3 regions of the Nakamurella alba genome follow, and region 1 is predicted to be linked to each of the others. Evidence: riboswitches for the same ligand, from Rfam matches in the RefSeq annotation. Region 1 holds a riboswitch; each other region holds the start of a gene.
What was found. Region 1 has a riboswitch for cobalamin ahead of GIS00_RS12340 (ribonucleoside-diphosphate reductase subunit alpha). Riboswitches for the same ligand answer to the same signal wherever they lie in the genome.
Positions count from the first base shown of each region.

Region 2: another riboswitch for cobalamin. It lies ahead of GIS00_RS16995 (LPXTG cell wall anchor domain-containing protein); the one in region 1 lies ahead of GIS00_RS12340 (ribonucleoside-diphosphate reductase subunit alpha).
Region 3: another riboswitch for cobalamin. It lies ahead of cobN (cobaltochelatase subunit CobN); the one in region 1 lies ahead of GIS00_RS12340 (ribonucleoside-diphosphate reductase subunit alpha).

Region 1 is NZ_WLYK01000005.1:31,218-36,765, forward strand. Features, by position in the region: gene GIS00_RS12335 (ribonucleotide-diphosphate reductase subunit beta) at 1-536, opposite strand, end outside; gene GIS00_RS12340 (ribonucleoside-diphosphate reductase subunit alpha) at 650-3,592, opposite strand; cobalamin riboswitch at 3,777-4,010, opposite strand; gene GIS00_RS12345 (zinc-dependent alcohol dehydrogenase) at 4,175-5,200, shown strand; gene GIS00_RS12350 (class I SAM-dependent methyltransferase) at 5,211-5,548, opposite strand, start outside.
Region 2 is NZ_WLYK01000006.1:395,399-400,946, reverse strand. Features, by position in the region: gene GIS00_RS17000 (energy-coupling factor transporter transmembrane component T) at 1-10, opposite strand, end outside; gene GIS00_RS26970 (putative sodium/potassium/calcium exchanger) at 7-1,113, opposite strand; gene GIS00_RS16995 (LPXTG cell wall anchor domain-containing protein) at 1,110-2,750, opposite strand; cobalamin riboswitch at 2,834-2,965, opposite strand; gene GIS00_RS16990 (hypothetical protein) at 3,149-3,397, shown strand; gene GIS00_RS16985 (rhodanese-like domain-containing protein) at 3,663-3,995, shown strand; partial or broken gene GIS00_RS29045 (DUF4328 domain-containing protein) at 4,034-4,846, shown strand; gene GIS00_RS27825 (SDR family oxidoreductase) at 5,014-5,548, opposite strand, start outside.
Region 3 is NZ_WLYK01000001.1:850,751-856,298, forward strand. Features, by position in the region: gene cobF (precorrin-6A synthase (deacetylating)) at 1-560, shown strand, start outside; gene cobN (cobaltochelatase subunit CobN) at 609-4,244, opposite strand; cobalamin riboswitch at 4,276-4,469, opposite strand; gene GIS00_RS03750 (precorrin-3B synthase) at 4,507-5,548, shown strand, end outside.

The sequences.
Region 1 (5,548 bases):
CGGAACGCCGGGTCCTCCAGCGTCCGGGTGTACTGCAGCGCCCAGGCGTCCTTCTCGGTGATGGACGGCACCTCGCGGTACATGTTGAACAGCTCGCCCGCCTCCAGTCCCAGCGAGGTGCAGATGTACTGGAAGGTGTGGGTGTGCACGGCCTCCTCGAAGGCCTGGCGCAGCAGGTACTGCCGGCACTCCGGGTTGGTCAGCTGGCGGTAGACCGCGAGCACGATGTTGTTGGCCACCAACGACTCCGCGGTGGCGAAGAAGCCGAGGTTGCGCTTGATCATCGTGCGCTCGGCATCGGTCAGCCCGGTCGCCGGGTCGGTGCTCTTCCACAGCGCGATGTCCGCCTGCATCGACACCTCGGTCGGCATCCAGTGGTTGTTGCAGCCGGCCAGGTACTTCTCCCAGGCCCAGGTGTACTTCAGCGGCAGCAGCTGGTTGACGTCGGCCCGGGCGTTGATCATCGCCTTCTGGCTGACGTCCACCCGGCCGGCGGTGCCGGTGCCCAGGTCGACGCCCACGACGGTCCCGGTGATCGGCGCCGACGCTGCCTGCGCCGGCGGCGCCACGGGTGCCGCCGGCGGCGACGGCACGGCAGACGGGGCCGCGGGAGCGGCCGGGGTGAACTCGTCGGCCCAGAGATCGGTGCTCACTGGCAGGCCTCGCAATCAGGGTTGTCGATGGAGCACGCGAGCGCATCCGTGCCCGCGGCAGGAAACTCGGCCAGGGCGTCGGCGATCGACACCTCCGGTCGTGCCGGCACCGGGACCGGCGGGACCGGCGGGACCGCCGCGGCCGGAGCGGCAGGAGGGACAGGGACAGCAGGGACGACAGCCGGGGCTGCGACCGGAGCGGGCTCCGGGGCGGCGGTCGCCGGCGCCGCGGCGGACACCGCGTTGAGCCGGCCGTCGGTACCGCGCAGCGTCGACTTCTCCACGTGGGTGGCAGATGTCGACCGCAGGTAGTAGGTGGTCTTGCACCCGGTACGCCAGGCGAGCCGGTACAGCTCGTCCAGCTTCCGGCCGCTCGGCGCCGCTACGTAGAGGTTGAGCGACTGCGCCTGGTCCAGCCACTTCTGCCGCCGGGAGGCGGCCTTGATCAGCCAGGACCCGTCGACCTCGAACGCGGTCGCGAACAGCTCACGGATGTCGTCGGGGATCCGATCGATCTCCACCAGCGACCCGTCGAAGTACTTCAGGTCGGCCACCATCACCTCGTCCCAGAGCCCGCGTTCCTTCAGCACCCGCACGAGATGCTCGTTCACCACGGTGAAGTCGCCGCTCATGTTCGACTTGACGAACAGGTTGCGGAACGTCGGCTCGATCGACTGCGACACACCCACGATGTTCGAGATGGTCGCCGTCGGCGCGATCGCCATGATGTTGGAGTTCCGCACGCCCACCGTGCGCACCCGCTCACGCAGGGACTCCCAGTCGAGCCGCGCCGTGCGGTCCTGGTCCAGGTCACCACCGCGGGCGTCGGCCAGCAGGGCGATGGAGTCGATCGGCAGGATGCCCCGGCTCCACAGCGATCCGTCGAACGACGGGTACCGGCCACGCTCGGCGGCGAGCTGCGACGACGCCGAGATCGCCCAGTAGGAAAGGTGTTCCATCGAGACATCGGCGAACTCGACCGCCGCCTCGGAGGCGTAGGGCACCCCGAGGGTGTACAGCGCGTCGGCGAAGCCCATCAGCCCCAGTCCGACCGGGCGGTGCTTGAGGTTGGACCGCCGGGCCGACGGCACCGTGTACAGGTTGATGTCGATGACGTTGTCCAGCATCCGCACCGCGGTGGTGACGGTCCGGCGCAGCCGCTCCACGTCCAGCCCGTCCGCGGTCACGTGGGCGGCCAGGTTCACCGAACCGAGGTTGCAGACGGCGGTCTCGCTGTCGCTGCCGGTGCGGGTGTTGAGGGTGATCTCCGTGCACAGGTTGGACGAGTGCACCACCCCCGCGTGCTGCTGTGGGGACCGCAGGTTGCAGGCGTCCTTGAAGGTGATCCACGGGTGCCCGGTCTCGAACAGCGCGGTGAGCATCCGCCGCCACAGGTCGACGGCGGGAAGCCGCCGGAACACCCGGATCCCGCCGCGGTCGGCGGCGGCCTCGTACTCGGCGTACCGGGCGGCGAAGGCGTCGCCGTACAGGTCGTGCAGGTCCGAGACCTCGTCCGGGGAGAAAAGCGTCCACTGCCCGCCCGCCTCCACCCGGCGGAGGAACTCGTCCGGCACCCAGTTCGCGGTGTTCATGTCGTGCGTCCGCCGGCGGTCGTCACCGGTGTTGCGGCGCAGGTCGAGGAACTCTTCGATGTCGATGTGCCAGGTCTCCAGGTAGGCACACACTGCGCCCTTGCGCTTGCCGCCCTGGTTCACCGCGACCGCGGTGTCGTTCGCGATCTTCAGGAACGGGACCACGCCGGAGGACGTGCCGTTGGTGCCCTTGATGTGTGCGCCGATCCCCCGCACCGGGGTCCAGTCGTTGCCGAGGCCCCCGGAGAACTTCGCCAGCATCGCGTTGTCCTTGATGCCGGCGAAGATGGAGGCGAGGTCGTCGTCGACGGTGGTCAGGAAGCACGAACTCAGCTGCGAGTGGGTGGTCCCGGAGTTGAACAGGGTGGGGGTCGAGGCCATGAAGTCGAAGGAGGACAGCAGCCGGTAGAACTCGATCGCCCTTTCCTCACGGTCGATCTCGCGCACGGCGAGCCCCATCGCCACCCGCATGAAGAACGCCTGCGGCAGCTCGTACCGCACCCCGTCGTCGTGCAGGAAGTACCGGTCGTAGAGGGTCTGCAGCCCGAGGAAGGTGAAGGTGCCGTCCCGCTCGCCCTCCAGCGCCGCCGCGACCTTGTCCAGGTCGAAGCCTGCCAGCTCCGGGTCCAGCCGGCCGAGGGCGATGCCCCGGGCCACGAAGTCCTTGAAGTACGCGGCGTACCGGTCGTTCATCGCCGTCGCGGTGGCCTGGTCCGGCGTGCCGGTGATGTGGCTCAGCGCCTCCGATCGCAGCGTGTCCGCCAGCAGCCGGGCGGCGACCTGGGAGTACCGCGGCTCGGTCTCCACCAGCGCCCGGGCAGCCATGATCGGGGCGAGACCCAGTTCCTTCTCGCTGATCCCGTCGTACAGGTTGGCCTCGGTCGCGGTCAGTACCGCGTCGGCCGAGGCGTCGGCCAGCCCGGCGCAGGCCTCGTCGATGAGCACGCGGAGGCGGGCCCGGTCCAGCGGCACCCGGGTGCCGTCGGCCCTGGCGACGGACAGCCCGGCGACGGTCGCGGTCTGCGTGCCTGCGCGCTCGGCCCGGGCGCGACGATGCTCCTCGCGGTAGAGCACGTAGGCACGGGCCACGGCCTGGTGACCGTCGCGCATGAGGGCCAGCTCGACCTGGTCCTGAACGTCCTCGAGGTCGACCGGGCGGCCGGTGTCGCCGTAGCGCCGCTCCAGAGTGCCGACGACCGCCTCGGTGAGGGAGGTGACGACAGCGCGCAGCCGGGAGGACCGGCCTGCGGTCTCGCCCTCGACGGCCAGGAAAGCCTTGGTGATCGCGACCGCGATCCGGCCCTGGTCGAAGGGGGCGACGGACCCGTCGCGGCGGCGCACCGACATCGGTGCGGTGGGGACCGGATGGTCCGGGGGTGTTGCGGACAGGTGGGTGGCGTCCAGGGTGCTGGTCAAAGCTCTCTCCTCGCGAGCCGTCGGTGACGACGGATCCGGGGGAGCGTGCGCACCCCGGCGGCAGCAGCCGCGGGGGCGGACGACCCTCCCTCGGGGTCAGTCGTGCACGGGCGCCGGTGGCGCCCGTCCCGAGGCAGGTCTTCGGACTCGTGGGCACGTGCCGTCTCCGGCACACCTACTGACGGTCGCTTCCCGGGCTCTCACCCAGTGCTGTCCGGCTGCTCTTCTCGAGCCGCCGGGACCGTGGTCGTTCCCACTCACCGCTGCGGGGCAGTCCCGGAATCGCACCGGGTTCCCTGTTGCCTCTCCCCGGTGTCACCCGGGGAGAACCTTCGGTAGCGAGGACAGTACATGTTGGGGTGGGCAACTCTGACCACCCCCAGATGTCGTGGCGTGTCGCGACGACCGGGGTGGCGACCGGTCCGCCGGTGGCACCTTCTGACATCGGTGTCACAATGTCCTCAGCAGGTCCGACGGGTCGACGACGACGGGAGTTCCAGGATGCCGGAGAGCATGCGACGGGTGATCGTGCGGCCGGAGGGCGTGCAGGTCGTCGACGCGGAGCGGCCCGAGCCGTTGCCCGGCGAGGTGCTGGTGGAGATGTCGGTGTCCGGCGTCTGCGGTTCCGACGTCCATGCGGCGGCCGGCCACCACCCGTTCGTCCCGCTCCCCTATCTGCCGGGGCACGAGGTCGTCGGCACGGTCCGCGCGGTCGGTGCCGGGGTCGACGGCGTGGCCGTCGGGGACCACATCACCGTGGAGCCAACTCTGCCGTGCGGCGAGTGCAAGATGTGTCGGACCGGGCGCAGCCACATCTGCGAGCACCTCCGGTTCTTCGGCTGCGGCTACGACCAGGGCGGGATGGCGGACCACTTCACCGTTCCGGTCGGTCGCGTCCATGTGCTGCCCACCGACATCACCGACCTGCAAGCCTCTCTCATCGAGCCGCTGTCCACACCGGTGCACGCGGAGCGGATCAGCGGCGGCGTCGAGGGCAAGGCCGTCGTGATCATCGGCGCCGGCACGATCGGTCTGCTGATGCTGGCGGCGGTGCGGTATGCGGGGGCGCGCACCGTGGTCGTCACCGACATGCTGGAGAGCAAGCGCGAGCGCGCAGGGCGGCTCGGTGCCGACGCGGTCGTCGACGCCGGCGATCCCGACATGGTCCAGCACGTCCGCGAGATCCTCGGCGAGAGTGCTGATGTCGTCTTCGACTGCGTCGCACTGCAGCCCACCGTCGACCAGGCGTTCGGGCTGGCGCAGAAGGGCGGCACCGTGGTGATCGTCGGCGTCCCGCAGAAGGACGTGACCGTCCCGCTGCCGAAGCTGCAGGACCTGCAGATGCGATTGCAGGGCAGCGCCACCTACATGCCCGAGGACTACGAGCGGTCGATCGAGATCATCCGGGCCGGGCTCGTCCGGCCGGAGGACTTCATCACGGCCACCTTCCCGCTCGAGCAGGCGGCCGACGCCTTCGCCGCTGCCGCCACCGGCCACGAGGTGAAAGTACTGGTGACCCGGGAGCTCTTGGCGGGCTGACGCCGACCGATCAGTCCGGGCTGACCAACAGGTAGCGCTCGTCGTCGATGACCCGGCCCCACAGCACCGGGTCATCCAGGACGGTCACCACCGCGGACCGCCGGTGCTCCAACACGATCCGCCGGCATGCCTCCGCGGGAATACCGGCTCCGGTGGACCAGAGTCCCTCGATCACCACCAGCGACCCGCCTGGCGCGAGCAACTCCACCCACCGGCTGATCGCCGCCGATGGATCCGGCAGGGCCCACAGCAGGTGGCGTGCCAGGATCACGTTGACCGGTCCGGCCGAAGCGGGAGGGTCTGCCGCATCACCGGTCTCGTAGCTGATAGCCAACCCCGCGGCTCGCG
Region 2 (5,548 bases), on a different contig from region 1:
GCGCCGTCACCCGCGGGACCGTCGCGACCGCAACACCGCGACGGTGCCCAGTCCCGCGACCGCGAGCGCTCCGACCACCACACCCCAGATGGTGCCTGCCGACGAGTCGTTCTCGTCGGAGGTGGCCGCCGACGCGGGCAGGACCGACGGATCGGCGGACGGGGTGGTGTCGCTCGATCCGGTGGCCGATGGGGCCGGGGCCGATGTCGAGCTGATTGGTACAGGAGGCGCGGAGCTGCCCTGGTGCGAGAGCCGGGTCGGGGACGACGCGCTCGGCGGGATCGCGGAGGTAGCGGGGGAGCGGCTCGGCGTCGACGGTGCGCCGGTGGTGGCCGTTCCGGAGGTCGTTGTGGTGTCCGGCCCGCCATCGGTCTGCTCGGCAGTGGTGTCGGCCGTGGGCGGGTCGGCGGTCGGCGCCGTCGGCGGAGCCGGGGCGGTCGTGCCAGGTGCCTGCGTGGTCGGCGGTGTCGTGGGAGACGGTGCTGTCGGCGGGGCAGCAGTGGTCCGCGTCGTCGGAACCGGGGCGGTGGTCGGCCGCGGGGTCGTCGCCCGGGTGGTCGGAGCCGGAGTGGTCTTCGTGGGGGTGGGCTTGGGCGTGGTCGGCGCCGGTGCCTGCGTGGGGGTGGGCTTCGGGTTGGTGGGCGGCGCGGCCAGGGTCGGTGGGTCGATCGGCGGCGGGTCGCCGGCACCGAAGGCCCAGCCCTCGACGCTGCCCGGGGCCGGGTCGTACGAGCCGGCTCCTGCGGTGCTGTAGACCCAGGTACCGCCGGGCTGGGCGTGCCAGTAGGACCAGTAGGCGTTCGAGGGCGCCCCGTTGCACGGATCCGGTTGGCCGTCGATCTGGCAGACGAAGCCCGGTTGGCGCGGGACGAAAGCGTAGCTGTGGCCGGCCGACTGCAGGGCAGCGAGGCCGTTCGCGGCGTCACCGCTGCAACTGACGTCGGACCCGACGACAACGGTGACCTGCTGGGCGGTGCACGGCACGGCCGCTGCCGCTGCGGCCGGTGCCGCCCCGAGGAGTGGGGCGGCACCGGCGGCGAGCAGGGACAGCAACAGCGGGCGGAACCGGTGGTGTCCCCGGGCGCGGGAGTTCCTGGCCCGGGTGCGGATCATCGGTGCCGGTGTCCCGCGGCCACGCTGCGACGACGGGCGATCAGCAGCAGCGACCCGCCGAGCAGCAGGGTGACGAGGCCGATGATGCCCAGGGTGGTGACGCCGGAGGAGACGCCGGTCGCGGCCAGCGAGGGCTCGACGGTGACCGGGATGGTGACGACCACACCGGAGGTCTCGCCGATCACCCAGATCTCGTGCTGCCCGGCCTCGGCGTCGTCCGGGATGGTGACGGTGGCCGAGCCGGCGCCGTCGGCGCCGATCAGGAAGGTGCCCAGCACGATCGGGGTGGAGTGCAGCTCGACCCGGGCGGTCTCGCCCGGCAGGAAGCCGCTCACCGTGACCGTGACGGAGCCGCCCTGCGCCACCGAGCCCAGATCGGCGGAGACCGACGCCGACTCGGACGTGCTGGTGGCCGGGGTGGTCGCGGTGGTGGCCGGGGTGCTCGTCGACGGGGTGGACGGGGCCGAGGTCGAGGACACCGGAGCGGAGGAGCTGGACGGGGACGACGTCGAGGAGCCGGACGACGACGAGGGGCTCGTGCTGGAGCCGGCGGAGCTGCTGGAGCTCGGCGCGCTGCTCGAGCTGGTCGGCGGGTCGGTGCCCTCGAGCACCGGCGCCTCGGCGGCCGCGTCGGTGTTGTCGACCGTGTTCAGGTCGGCGCCGATCAGGCCGAGGATCGCCTGCGAGGTGGCACGCGGGGCGGTGGTGGCGTCGAAACCGGTGCCGTCGTAGGCGATCGCGCCGACGTCGTCGCCGTTCACGGTCACCTGCAGACCGGTCAGGTACTGCATGCCGGCCGCGGCCGGATCCGGGCGGTCGCCCTTGAGCAGGGCGGCGGTGGCCAGCCCGGTGGTGTTGCTGTTGACCGCACCCGGCACGCCGCCGGTGGCCGCGGCTGTGAAGCCGCCGTTCTCCTGCTGGATGCCCTCGAGGTAGTCGAGTGCGGCTTCCTGGGACTCGCCCGGGTTGAGGGCCTGGATCGCGTGGGCGGTGCCGTCGGGATCGCTGACGCACGGCTGGACGTCGTAGGAGAGGGCGAACCCGCCGTCCTGGCACTGCAGGCTGCGCAGCGAGGCGCCGGCGTCCTGCGGCGCGGCGTCGGTGGTGCGGTTCAGCGCGATGATCGCCAGCGACTGGGTGATCGCGTTGCTGTAGTCGCCGTACTCCGAGACGTCGCTGTAGCGGCCGGTCTGGGAGTGCAGGTTCTCCAGCTGGACGACGAGGTCGACCCCGCCGAAGTTGCGCGGGTCCTCACCCTGGGCGTCGGCGACCAGGATGGTCTTGGCCAACGCGCCCGCGTACGACTCGGTCTCGCCGTTGCCGACGTAGGTCCGGACGTTGTCCGCCAGCCAGCCGGTGGCGGCCGCGGCGGCGTCCTGGCCGACCTTGGCGCTGTCCAGCGCGAGGATGACGTCCGCCGTCAGTCCCTGGTCGTCGTACTTCGTGCCGCCGAAATCGGTCTGCATGTGGTCACCGTCGACCAGCTGACGGGCGAGCCAGCCGGCCGCACCCGCGGCCGGATCCGTGGTGTACACCGGCCCTTCGGCGGGGACGGCGAGGGCGGGGGCGGCGAGCAGCGCGCCGGCGCCCAGGACCGTCGCGGACACGACCGCGGCGGTACGGATCAGGAAGGACATCGGGGCCTCTCAGCTGGGTCCCGACGGACGTACCCCCGCTGCGACGCGGGGGGACTCCGCCCGCGGACCTCGACGGGTGGTGTGGAGCCGTTTCGCACCGGGCAGGTATCCGGACTCGTCCGCGGCGCGGGCCGCGGACCTACCGTTGCGGGTCAGTGCCGGAGTCGGACCGGCTTCCCCTGCCAGGTGGGCACAACCGGTCCAAAGTCCCAGGCAGGTCCGGGTGGTGTCAACTCGGTGTGACCCGCCCGGCCGGGCGAGCACCGTGTCCGATGGCAGCGCTTGTCCGCCGGTTGATGACGCCGCAGCGGCTTCCAGCACGCGCGAGCGGCCGCCGGCGGAACGTTGCCGGGTACCGTTCGGGGCGGCGGGTCCGGTGAGGCTCACGGAGGTCGGGCATGTATCGAACACTCCTCGTCGGGATCGGCGTCCTGCTGGCGGTCCTGGCCGTCGGGCCTGCGGGGTCCGCCCGCACGAATCCGGATGTAGGTGATTCGTCGGATCCGGAATCAGATTTCTCGGGCTCGAGCGCGCTCAGGTTCTTGTCCAAGGAGCAGTTCAGGACGCGCGTGGGTGAGGCGGCCTACGAGGAGAAGTTGGCGCGATACCGAGCTGTCGAGGCGGACGACTCCCGCAGCAGCGAGTGACCCGACTCCACACCGCCCTCCCGAGCGCTCCGTGTCTGATAGTCGCGCTGGTCCGCCGGTTGATGCAGCTGCAGTCGCTCCCTCGTTCCGAGTGGACTGTCGCGCCGGTCCGCCGGCTTGAGCGGCTGCAGTCCTTCCTCGTTCCTCGGTCGTCCCGCACCCGCCCGGCTCCCCGCCGCTCCGGAGTCGTCCCGCACCCGCCCGGCTCCCCATCGCTCCGGATCCGGGGACGCCCGCGGGGGTGGGTGGGAGGATGGAGGGCGTGATGCCATCCCAGGTTCCCGAGGTCGGGATCGACCAGGTGCCCGCCGACGCCGTGCTGCTCGACGTGCGCGAGAGCGACGAGTGGGAGGCCGGGCACGCGCCGGGCGCCGTCCACATCCCGATGACCACGCTCACCGGCCGCCTCGGCGAGGTGCCGGAGGCAGCGCCGCTCTACGTCATCTGCCGGTCCGGCGGCCGGTCCGCCCGGGTCACCGAATTCCTCAACGCCAACGGCTGGGAGTCGGTCAACGTCGCCGGCGGGATGATGGAGTGGGCCCGCGCCGGCCGGCCGTTGGAGGGCGCCGGCAGCGGCGGGGCCCCGGAGATCATCTGACCGTGCGCTGTCCCCGCTGCGCCCGCACCCAGCCGCCGATGCCGCGCGGCGTGCACAGCTGCGTCTACTGCTCGGCCCCGCTGCCGATCCAGCGGTGGCGGGCGCACCCGCCGCCAGGGGTGACCGTCGGTCGCCGGCCGGAACCACCGCCGCGTGCCTATCACGGCCCGCCGTCCTATCACGGGCGGCCGCCGCGCTGGGGCTTCCCCACCGTCATCTGGCGGACCGCCACCGTGCAGACCGAGAGCGACGACGCCGCAGGCGTTCTCGGCCGGGCGCGGAGCGCCCTGCGGATCGGTGCACTGACCGCCGGACTGACCGCCCTGGCTGCGGTGATCGCCGCGAGCGGAGAGACCTGGCGCTACGTGCTCATGCTCCGCGGCCGGACCGAGGTGCTGCCACCGGTGCCGGTCCGGGCGAGCGAGGCCCTGGTGGTGTCCGCGAGCTGGACGGCGGTGGCCGGCGCGTTGCTCACCGCGGTCCTGGTGCTGCCGGCGCTGGTGCGCCTGCACGCCGCGACCGCCCACCGGGCCGGGGCTTCGCCGTCCCGGCGACCGGCCTCGGTGCTGGCCCGGATGGTCGTGCCGGTCTGGAACCTGCACGGGATCGGTCAGGTGCTGTCCGAGATCGACCTCGGACTGCAGGTGGAAGGTTCGGAAGATCAACGCCCGCAACGGGTCTCCCGCTGGATCACGGCCTGGTGGGTGCTCTGGGTGCTGAATGCGGTGCTGGTGGTGGCCACCCTGGTGCGAGCGTTCGGCACCAGCGAGCAGGCGGTCGCCGACACCGTGGAGTTGCACATCGCCGTCGACCTGGTGGGCGCCGCGGTCGCACTCTGCACGGTGTCGGTGCTGCGCCGGTTCCTGGCCCGCTGGGACGGCCGCGACGGCGCAGTGCCACGCGGGTGGCAGGTGCAGGCGCCTGCCCCGACGCGTCTCCGGCGCGCCGGCGCGGATCGCCCGTCAGCAGATGCGGACCCAAGCCCGGCCGCCGACGACGCGACTGCCGAAGGCACGGGTCAGTCGATGGTCACGACGGCGCCCGAGGGCCCGCCCGGCGGACCGGACGAGATCCGGCAGACCAGCGACGCGACCTCTGCCGGGTCCCAGCCATCCGAGCCGGCCGACGGTCCGGAACTCAGCACGGCCACCCGGATCCCCTGACCCTGCAGCTCCACGGCCAGGCCGGCGCCGAGTCCGGCGATGCCCTGCGACAGGGCGCGGTCCATCGCGACACCGGTCCCGGCGCGACCCTGGTCGGCCAGCAGGACCAGTCGGCCCCCCTGCCCGCGGCCGGCGAACGAGCGGGCGGCGGCCTGCGCCACCAGGGCGGCACCCAGCAGTTCCACCGACAGCGCGGTGGCCCACGCCTCGCCCCAGGCGGCGGACGCGGCGCCGATGTCCGTGCTGCGCGGGGTGCCGGCGGCGTGCACCACCACGTCGATCCCGTCGAAGTGCTGATCCACGGCGTCGAACATGCGCTCCACGGCGTCCGGATCGGTGAGATCCGCTCCGACGGCGAGATGCCCGCGCCCGGACAGCGCGCGGCTGATC
Region 3 (5,548 bases), on a different contig from region 1:
TGCCCGACCCGGCCCGGGACCGGGATCCGCAGGACTACCGGCAGGCCGTGCTGGACTGGCACGCGGCCCGCGCCGGGCGGCTGGCCGCCGCCATGGAGGGCGAGCCGGACGGGACCGTCGCGGCGATCCTGGTCTGGGGTGACCCGGCGCTGTACGACTCGACGATCCGGGTGGTGGGTGACGTCGCGGCGACGCACCCGGTGCTGCGCTGGTCGGTGATCCCCGCGGTCAGCAGTGTCTCCGCGCTGGCAGCCGCGCACCGCACGGTGCTCAACAGCATCGGCGGCGCGGTGCACATCACCACCGGGCGGCGGCTGCGGCAGGGCTGGCCGGGAGCGGACATCGACTCGGTGGTGGTCATGCTCGATCCCGACCTCGCCTGTGCCGCACTGGATCCCGCCGGACTGGAGATCTTCTGGGGGGCGAACCTGGGCACGCCGGGCGAGGTGCTGGCCGCGGGGCCGCTGGCCGACACCCTGCCGGAGATCCGGCGGCTGCGGGACGGCGTGCGCGCCGACCGTGGCTGGGTGATGGACGTCTACCTGCTGCGCCGGGTCTGAGACACAACCCGGCGGGGTAGGCACAGCCCCGGCGGGTCCAGCAGCCCCTCAGCGGTCCTCGAGATCGCCTTCCAGATCCAGGTAGATGCCCTGCAGCTCCCGCAGCAGGTCCGGGTCCGGCTCGGCCCAGAGCCTGCGGTCCGCGGCCTCGGTGAGCCGCTCGATCATGCCGCGCAGCGCCCACGGGTTCGCGTGCTGCAGGAACGCGCGGTTCTCCTCGTCGAGAGCGTAGGTGCGGGCCACCGTGTCGTACATGTGGTCCGGCACCACCCCGGCGGTGGCGTCGTAGCCGAACAGGTAGTCGACGGTGGCGGCCATCTCGAAGGCGCCCTTGTAGCCGTGGCGGCGCATCGCGGCGATCCAGCGGGGGTTGACCACCCGGGCCCGGAACACCCGTGCGGTCTCCTCGCCGAGCGACCGGGTGCGCACCGCGTCCGGGGTGGTGGAGTCGCCGATGTAGGCGCGCGGGGCGGTGCCGGTGAGCGCCCGCACCGTGGCGATCATGCCGCCGTGGTACTGGAAGTAGTCGTCGGAGTCGATGATGTCGTGCTCACGGGTGTCGGTGTTCTTGGCCGCCACCGCGATCCGCGCGTAGTTGGCCCGCATGTCCTCGGCCGCCGGCGCGCCCGCCAGGTCGCGGCCGTAGGCGAAGCCGCCCCAGGCGGTATAGACCTCGGCGAGATCGGAGTCGTCGCGCCAGTTCCCGGACTCGATGAGCGGCAGGATTCCGGCGCCGTAGCTGCCCGGCGCCGAGCCGAAGATCCGGGTGGTGGCCCGCCGGTCGTCCCCGTGCACAGCCCGGTCGGCGTCGGCGTGGGCCCGCAGGAAGTTGACCTCCGCCGGTTCGTCCAGCGCCGCCACCAGCCGCACGGCGTCGTCCAGCATCGACACCACGTGCGGGAAGGCGTCCCGGAAGAAGCCGGAGATGCGGACGGTCACGTCGATCCGCGGCCGGCCCAGCTCGGCGGCCGGGATGACCTCGAGCCCGCTGACCCGGCGCGAGGCCTCGTCCCAGACCGGGGTGACGCCGATCAGCGCCAGCACCTCGGCGATGTCGTCGCCGGAGGTGCGCATGGCGGAGGTGCCCCACACCGAGAGTCCCACCGACCGCGGGTACTCCCCGGTGTCGGCCAGGTGTCGCTCCAGCAGCGAGGCGGCCATCGCCGAGCCGGTGTCCCAGGCCAGCCGGGAGGGCACCGCCTTGGGATCGACCGAGTAGAAGTTCCGCCCGGTCGGCAGCACGTTGACCAGGCCGCGCAGTGGCGACCCGGACGGCCCGGCGGCGACGAATCCGCCATCGAGAGCGTGCAGCACGGCGGACATCTCGTCGGTGGTACGGGCCAGTCGCGGCACGATCTCGGTGGCGGCGAACCCCATGACCGACGTGACCGCCGGGTCGGTGTCGCCGAGCACCCCGGCGACGACGCCGGCCATCGCGGACGGTGCCCAGCCGGCGGCCTCGGCGGCCTCCACCAGCGACCGGGCGGTGGTCTCGGCGGCGTCGACGGCGGCCAGGTCGGCCCCGTCCTTGAGGCCGAGCGCGGCGCGCAGCCCCGGATGGGCCACGGAGCCGCCCCAGATCTGCGTGGCCCGCAGCATGGCGAGCACCAGGTTGACCCGGGCCTCACCGGTCGGCGCGGCGCCCAGTACGTGCAGGCCGTCGCGGATCTGCACGTCCTTGATCTCGCACAGCCAGCCGTCGACGTGCAGCAGGAAGTCGTCGAAACCCTCGTCGTCGGGCCGGGTTCCGATTCCCAGGTCGTGGTCCATCTTCGCCGCCTGGATCAGCGTCCAGATCTGCGCCCGGATGGCCGGCAGTTTGGCCGGGTCCATCGCGGCGACGTTCGCGTGCTCGTCGAGCAGCTGCTCCAGCCGTGAGATGTCGCCGTAGGACTCGGCCCTGGCCATCGGCGGCACCAGGTGGTCGACGATCACCGCGTGCGCCCGGCGCTTTGCCTGGGTGCCCTCGCCGGGATCGTTGACCAGGAACGGGTAGATCAACGGGACACTGCCCAGCGCCGCGTCGGTGCCGCAGTCCGCAGACATGCCGACGTTCTTGCCGGGCAACCACTCCAGGTTGCCGTGCTTGCCCATGTGCACCACGGCGTGCGCGCCGAACTCCTGCTCGATCCACCGGTAGGCGGCCAGGTAGTGGTGCGAGGGCGCCATGTCCGGGTCGTGGTAGATCGCCACCGGGTTCTCGCCGAACCCGCGCGGCGGTTGGATCAGGATCACCAGGTTCCCGGCCCGCAGGGTGGCCAGCACGATCTCCCCGCCCGGGTCGGTGGAGCGGTCCACGAACAGCTCGCCGGGCGCCTCCCCCCAGGCGTCGGTCACGGCCTCCCGCAGGCCCGGGGTCAGCGCGCCGAACCATTCCCGGTACCGGGCCGCCGGGATGCGGACCGGTTGGCCGGCGAGTTGCCCTGCGGTGAGCCATTCCTCGTCCTGGCCGCCGGCGTCGATGAGGGCGTGGATCAGCGCATTGCCGGCGGTGGTGTCCGGCTCCTCGCCGTCGATCGGCGGCAGCGGGGCCAGCCCGGGCAACGCGTCCGGGCCGTCGGCCGGTCCGACGTCGTAGCCGGCGTCGCGCAGCTCGCGCAGCAGCCGGACGGTGGACACCGGGGTGTCCAGGCCGACCGCGTTGCCGATCCGGGAGTGCTTCGTGGGATAGGCGGACAGCATGATCGCGATCCGCCGCTCCGCCGGCGGCGTGCGCCGCAACCGGGCGTGGCCCAGCGCGATCCCGGCGAGCCGGACGCAGCGCTCCGGGTCCGGCACGTACCGCGGCAGACCGTCGGCATCGGTCTCCTTGAACGAGAACGGCACCGTGATGATCCGGCCGTCGAACTCGGGCACGGCGACCTGCGTCGCCACGTCGAGTGGGCTGAGCCCGTCGTCCGACTCCAACCACTCGTCCCGGCCCCGGGTCAGGCACAGCCCTTGCAGGATCGGGATGTCCAGGTCGGCGAGAGCCGAGACGTCCCAGGCATCGTCGTCACCGCCGGCGCTCGCGGCCGCGGGGTTGCTGCCCCCCGCGGCGAGCACGGTGACCACCAGTGCGTCGAGCCGGCCCAGCTCGGCCAGCAGGTCCGCCGGAGCGGTGCGCAGCGAGGCGCAGTGCAGCGGGACACCGAACCCGCCCTGCCGGTCGATCTCGTCGGCGAGGGCGTGCACGAAGGCGGTGTTGCCGCTGGCGTGGTGGGCGCGGTAGCAGAGCACGCCGATCCGCGGCCCGTCCGGCCGCGGTGCCGGGTCGCGGGGGAGCAGGGCCCAGTCGGGCAGCGGGCGGACCGGGGCGAACCCGGTGCCGGTCAGCAGCACCGTGTCGGACAGGAAGGCGTGCAGCTCGGTCAGGTTCTCCGGGCCGCCCTCGGCGAGGTAGCCGTGCGCCTGCGCGGCGACGCCGATCGGCACCGTGGACAGCCGCATCAGCTCCGCGTCCGGGGTGCGTTCGCCGCCGAGCACCACCATCGGCAGCCCGGTCGCCCGGATGGCGTCGAGCCCGTCCGCCCAGGTCCGGACCGTGCCGAGGATCCGCACCAGGACCAGGTCGCAGCCCTGCAGGAATGTCGGCAGATCGGCGATCTCCATCCGGGCCGGGTTGGCCAGGACCACGTCGGCACCCGAGGCGCGGGCGGACAGCAGATCGGTGTCCGAGGTGGACAGCAGCGCGAGACGCGGCATGGCGGAGCTCCTTCCACCGGGCCTGGGACCGGTTCGGACGTCCCCGCAGGTCAGTCTCCTGACTTCCGGATCGACGCCCGCCCCGACGCCTTCCCACCGGCGGACCGGCAGTGACGCCCGCACCGGCGGACCGGGGCGGAACTCGGGACGCGCTCCCCGGTCACAGTGGCTCAGGCCGTCCCGGATGCTCGCCGGGTTCCTGACAACTGCGGGGTGGTGCGTTGGTGACGACCACTCTAGCGGCCGTGCCACCATGGGCGCCGTGTCCCCACCGATCGCCCGTTCCGCCGCGGACCGGTGCCCCGGTCTGCTGCGTCCGCACCTCGCCGCCGACGGCGCGCTGGTGCGACTGCGGCTGCCCGGCGGGCGGCTGCCGGGGGTGGCACTGTCCGCCCTCGTCGGGGCCGCGGACCGGTTCGGTGACGGCGACCTGCAGCTGACCTCGCGGGGGAACGTGCAGATCCGTGGCATCCGGCCGGATCCCGACGGGGAGGCCCCGGCGGCGCTGGTGACGCTGCTGTCCGACGCCGGCCTGCTGCCCGCCCCCGGGCACGAACGGGTGCGGAACGTCACCGCCTCCCCGCTGTCCGGGATCACCGGTGGTACGGCCGACATCCGTTCACTGGTCGACGCTCTCGACCGCGCGGTGTGCGCTGCCCCGGACCTGGCCGGACTGCCCGGGCGGTTCCTGTTCGGGATCGACGACGGGCGTGGTGATCTCGCCGGCCTGCGGCTCGACCTCGGGGTGCGGATGACCGGTCAGGACCACGGCTGGCTGCTGATCGGCGGCCGCCTCGGGCCGTCGGTGGCGACTGCCGGGATCCCCGATGCGATCGTTGATCTCGCCTCGCAGTTCCTGCGGGTGCGGGGCCGGGCCTGGCACGTGGACGAGCTGCCGGACGGTCTGCCGGGCGTCACGACCGCGCCCGATCAGCCCCGGGCGCCGGTGGTGATGCCGTACGGGGTGCTCACCCGGGACGACGGGGACGTCGCGCTGTCGACCGCGGTACCGCTCGGGGTGCTGACCCCGGCGATGCTGGATGTGCTGCGCGGGCAACCGGAGGTCGTGGTGACGCCATGGCGCGGGATCGTGCTGCCGACGGCCGCACCGGGGATGGCGCCGGTGCTGGCGGACGCGGGCTTCCTGTTGGACGGGGACGCGGCGTGGAGCGGCATCAGCGCCTGTACCGGCGCCCCGCGCTGCCCGTCCGGACGGGCCGACACCCGGCCGGTGGCAGCATCTCTCGCGACCCAGGGCCATCGGGGGCGGGTGCACGTGATCGGGTGCCCGCGGGCCTGTGGCG